2 regions of the Pseudomonas sp. S34 genome follow, and region 1 is predicted to be linked to the other one. Evidence: riboswitches for the same ligand, from Rfam matches in the RefSeq annotation. Region 1 holds a riboswitch; the other holds the start of a gene.
What was found. A riboswitch is a leader RNA that binds a small molecule or an ion and turns the genes downstream of it on or off. The one in region 1 is predicted to bind cobalamin.
Positions count from the first base shown of each region.

Region 1 (2,387 bases):
TCAAACGCTATTTGCGATTGATGGCTGAGTTGCGGTTCATAAGCGGCCAGTTGCTCACTGCTGAAATACATCAGTTCCAGGCCGAGTTGCTGAGCCAGTTCGATCAGTGCAGGTTCGTCGCGCTTCGAATCGATGCTGGCCAGCGCCTTGATTTCATGACGGGCAATCTGGTGCGCCTCCAGCGCCTGATCGAGCAGCGCCAACAACGTGCTGACGGGGCAGCCCCGTTGGCAGCCCAGACCGACCACCAGGGTCGGCGCTGTGCTGACGTCAGTCATGCGTTGTATTGACCATCGCTTTTGCGACGGAACAACCAGGCGCTGATCAGGCCCAGGGCCAGCCAGAATGCCACGTTGGTCAGTTGCGAAGCGATTTTGAACCGGGTTTCCAGTGCCTCTGGAGCAAGCATCGAATGCACCTCCGGTTGCGGCGCGCCAATCACATGGGGAACGGCGAGGATCGCCGCGCCGAGGACTTTCATCAGCCAGTGACGGCTGAACACGATCAGCGCAATACCGACGGCGGTGGAGGCGGCGGTACCGACCCACCACAGTTGCCGTTGTGCCAGGTCGGCGGCGGCAGTGCCTGGCAATTCAGGCGGCAGGCCGAGGGTCGGGGCGAGCACGAAGGTCGCGTAACCGGCCAGGCCCCAGAGCAGGCCTTGAGAGGTTTTGGTCGGCGCACGCAAGGTGTACAGGCCGGCCAGCATCAGGGCGAAACCGACCGCCACCACCAGGTTGCCACCGGTGGTCGACAGCACGCGCTGCCAGCCGTCTTGCGGCTCCCAGGCTTGAGCATCATGAGTGTGGGCAGCCACCGCACCGTCGGCGTGTTCATGCATTTCAACAGCGGCCGGTTCGGCTTTTTCGTAGGTCTCGGCCTGCAAAATCAGCGGGGCGACCCAGAAACTTTGCAGCAGGGTCAGCAACAGGGCGGCCAGCAGCCCGGTGAAACCTGCGGTTTGCGCAATACGCTTGATCATGTCGACAGCTCTCAATGGCACGGGAACGCGGAGCTGTGACGGGTATCGTGGGCGGCGTTGTGCACCGCTTCGATGTGCGAGAAACCGGCGAAATACACAAGGCACGCGCCCAGGATCGACGCGCAGACGGCGGCGGCCAGACGTTGAGTCAGGGTTGAGGTGGTGCTCGCGGCTGTGTGTTCGGCGCTGCTGATGATCGACATGGCGTTTCCCTCTGGTCTGTCAGCGGGGAATTAAGAGCGCATGTAAAAACCCGCACGACCAGGCGCGCAAGGTTTCAAACAGCGCCCGCCCACCGCGGGTTTGTTGGTTCAGTGATCGTACTGGTCACTTTGTGTTGCGGGCCGGTCTCCGGGCTCACGAGGGGCAAAGGCTTGCGCCTGGACCTGAAAGCATCACCTTCCCATGCCGCAGTGGCACAGTGGATCTGACGCTTCGCTCGCTTACCGTTGCGGGGGCAGCACCGGACTGACATGGCTTAAGAGTAAAGCACATGATTCACCGGTTTCCCGTTTCACCCTGTGAAGGGCACCCGTAACAAGGTGTGTAGGAGAGCATGGGCGGGGGTTGGGCGTCAATTGGCAGGGGTTCTCGTTTGAGTTTCTGTGGCGAGGGGGCTTGCCCCCGTTGGGCTGCGAAGCGGCCCCCTTACTTTTATCCAGACAAAGCGTGCACTCTGGATTTGCGACGGCTTCGCCGCCGAACGGGGGCAAGCCCCCTCGCCACAGGGATCGCAAGCATTGACCCGCCCCAAGACCATGCGTAGCCTTGCGCTTTCGAGGTTCTTCGGCGTTTGTCGAAGCTAAGAAGGGAACGCGGTCAATGCCGCGGCTGCCCCCGCAACTGTGAACGGTGATGTTCGTTGCCACGCCACTGCTGACTCAATTCATGAGGCCGGCGGGAAGGCGCAGCGAATGCCAGGCTCAAGCCCGGCACACCGTCAGCCAGGAGACCTGCCTCGTCACAGATTCTCACTTTCAACCGGGCGGGGTGATCCGGTGGCGAACTCTTCAGGTAATCGCGTGCGCGTTGCCGGTCGTCGTCCCGTATGCCCGCCAGCTTAGCCATAGGGCATCCGATGAAAACACTGGCCAAACTCCCCGTCACCATCGTCACCGGCTTTCTCGGCTCGGGTAAAACCACGCTGCTGCGCCACATGCTCGACAACGCCCAGGGTCGCCGCATTGCGGTGATCGTCAACGAATTCGGTGAATTGGGCATTGATGGCGAAATCCTCAAGCAATGCTCCATCGGTTGCACCGAAGAAGAAGCCAACGGCCGTGTCTATGAACTGGCCAACGGCTGCCTGTGCTGCACCGTCCAGGAAGAATTCTTCCCGGTGATGCGCGAACTGGTGGCCCGTCGCGGCGATATCGACCACATCCTCATCGAAACGTCCGGTCTG
Region 1 covers NZ_CP019398.1:3,518,130-3,520,516, reverse strand. The annotation lists gene PspS34_RS15720 (cobalamin biosynthesis protein) at 1-278, opposite strand, end outside; gene PspS34_RS15715 (CbtA family protein) at 275-982, opposite strand; gene PspS34_RS15710 (CbtB-domain containing protein) at 994-1,185, opposite strand; cobalamin riboswitch at 1,307-1,533, opposite strand; cobalamin riboswitch at 1,745-1,958, shown strand; gene cobW (cobalamin biosynthesis protein CobW) at 2,061-2,387, shown strand, end outside.

Region 2 (2,387 bases), 1.7 Mb from region 1:
TGATCCAGCCGCGAATGCCTTTGCCGTCTTCGGGTTTGGGGGGTGCATTGGTTTCCGCGACCAGCACATCGCCATTGGGCAGTACATAAAGCCAGCGCGGGTGATCCAGGTCTTCGGCAAAAGCGGCCACTTGAGTGCCATTGGCGGCGATGGGCTTCGCACCCTTCGGCCAGCCGATGGCCGGGGCGATGTTCACGGTCGGGATCAGGGTTTTGTCGGGTTCTGGCAGTTGAGGAGAAGGACCGGTGCCGTCGGAGACTTGCAGGCGGGCGGTCCCGCCACAAGCGGCGAGCCCTCCGCAGAACGCGATAACGAGAACGAGCGGGGGCGTGCGCATACGGGGCTTCCCTATGAGTGCCTTGTTCTAATCATAGAGGCGCGTTGTCGTCCGATGGTTCAACCCTTAGCCACGTGCCTCCTTGAACAGCACTGCTATGCCGGGGTGATAGTTGCCGGCTTCGTTGCGCAACTTGCGGTAGGCATAAGGGAAATACCAGGCGACAGCGCAGCTGTGTTCCTTTTGCAGGTCGTCGACCATGTCCTGGAGCTCTTCCGGTGTGGCGCCCTGCTGGGCTTTTTGCGGGGCGACGAACAGGCAGCCGAGTTTCAGGTCGCTGGCGTGGCTCAGGCGCTTGGCATCGCTGGCGATGTCGAGCAGGGCCTGGGTCAGATTGAGGCCGTTGACCCGTGGCCAGCGCTGGCTGGTCTGGATGTAGGCGCGGGTTTCGGGCGAGGCCAGGAGCAGGTCGGCGCGGCTGTTGCGTTCGCCTTCTTCGGTCTGCTTGCGGGTGGGCGTCTGTTGCAGTGTGACCATCTCGGCCATCCAGGCGGCGGCAGACAGCAGTCCGAGATTGGCCTTCTCGTCGTGCCAGTACGGTGTGTCGCCATCACCGCGGACGGCGTTGTAACGGTCGATGCATTCGAACCAGCGTTCGAGCACCGGGCGCAGGAATTCCAGCTTTGGATTGCTGATGATCATGCCTTGCATGGGCTCACCCTTGTTGTTGTGTTGTGAGGTTGTGGCTCTTTGATATCACTGCTGGGAGCGTGGCACAAGATTGACGTCAGTTTATTGATTGATGGCAGTTATTCGGTCGATGGCCTCCCGGCTTTAATTGACGCTCCACCCCCAACCCTCTAACCTTCGCGGCTTGTTTCAGGTGCTCTGTGGCTTGGGTCGACAGAGTGAAACAGGGAAGCCGGTGAGTGAGTCCTTCTGTTGGTTGAAGGCCCGCAATTCCGGCGCTGCCCCCGCAACGGTAAATGAGTGAAAACTGTGTGTGATGCCACTGTGTCGATTTGATGCGGGAAGGCGCACGGTCTGGCCCCGCGGCCACTCATGAGCCCGGAGACCGGCCTGATTCATCCAGCGGCATCACGGTGGGCGATGCCAGGCTTGTTGCCTTCTATTCTTGTGCCTGCCCGCCGTTATTCCTGCCTCAACGGAGAGCTCCCCCATGACTGATACCCCCGATCGTGACGAACGCCACCTGGCGCGCATGCAGCGCAAAAAAGCCGTGATCGACGAGCGCATCGCCAATTCCCCAAACGAGTGTGGCCTGCTGCTGGTGCTGACCGGCAACGGCAAGGGCAAGAGCAGTTCGGCCTTCGGCATGCTTGCCCGCGCCATGGGGCACGGCATGCAATGCGGCGTGGTGCAGTTCATCAAGGGCCGCAACAGTACGGGGGAGGAGTTGTTCTTCCGGCGCTTTCCCGAGCAGGTGCGTTTTCATGTGATGGGCGAAGGCTTTACCTGGGAAACCCAGGACCGCCAGCGCGACATCGCCGCCGCCGAAGCGGCCTGGGCGGTGTCGCAGCAACTGCTGCGCGATCCGTCCATCGGTCTGGTGGTGCTCGATGAGCTGAACATCGCCCTCAAGCACGGCTACCTCGATCTCGATCAGGTGCTCAGCGACTTGCAGGCCCGACCGCCGATGCAACACGTGGTGGTCACCGGTCGTGCCGCCAAGCCGGAGATGATCGAGATGGCTGACACCGTCACCGAAATGGGCGTGATCAAGCACGCCTTCCAAGCCGGGATCAAAGCGCAGAAAGGCGTCGAATTGTGAGTCAGCCTCGGCACTGTCCGGCGGTACTGATTGCCGCGCCGGCCTCTGGCCAGGGCAAGACTACCGTCACCGCGGCACTGGCCCGATTGCATCGCAATCAGGGGCGCAAGGTCCGAGTGTTCAAGTGCGGGCCCGACTTTCTCGATCCGATGATCCTCGAGCGCGCCAGCGGTGCGCCGGTGTATCAGTTGGACATGTGGATGGTCGGCGAGCAGGAGAGTCGCCGGTTGCTGTGGGAAGCCGCCGCTGAAGCCGACTTGATCCTGATCGAAGGCGTCATGGGGTTGTTCGACGGTACGCCGTCGAGCGCCGATCTGG
Region 2 covers NZ_CP019398.1:1,773,109-1,775,495, forward strand. The annotation lists gene PspS34_RS07815 (sorbosone dehydrogenase family protein) at 1-337, opposite strand, end outside; gene PspS34_RS07820 (hypothetical protein) at 404-988, opposite strand; cobalamin riboswitch at 1,142-1,376, shown strand; gene cobO (cob(I)yrinic acid a,c-diamide adenosyltransferase) at 1,458-2,069, shown strand; gene PspS34_RS07830 (cobyrinate a,c-diamide synthase) at 2,066-2,387, shown strand, end outside.
Region 2: another riboswitch for cobalamin. It lies ahead of cobO (cob(I)yrinic acid a,c-diamide adenosyltransferase); the one in region 1 lies ahead of PspS34_RS15710 (CbtB-domain containing protein).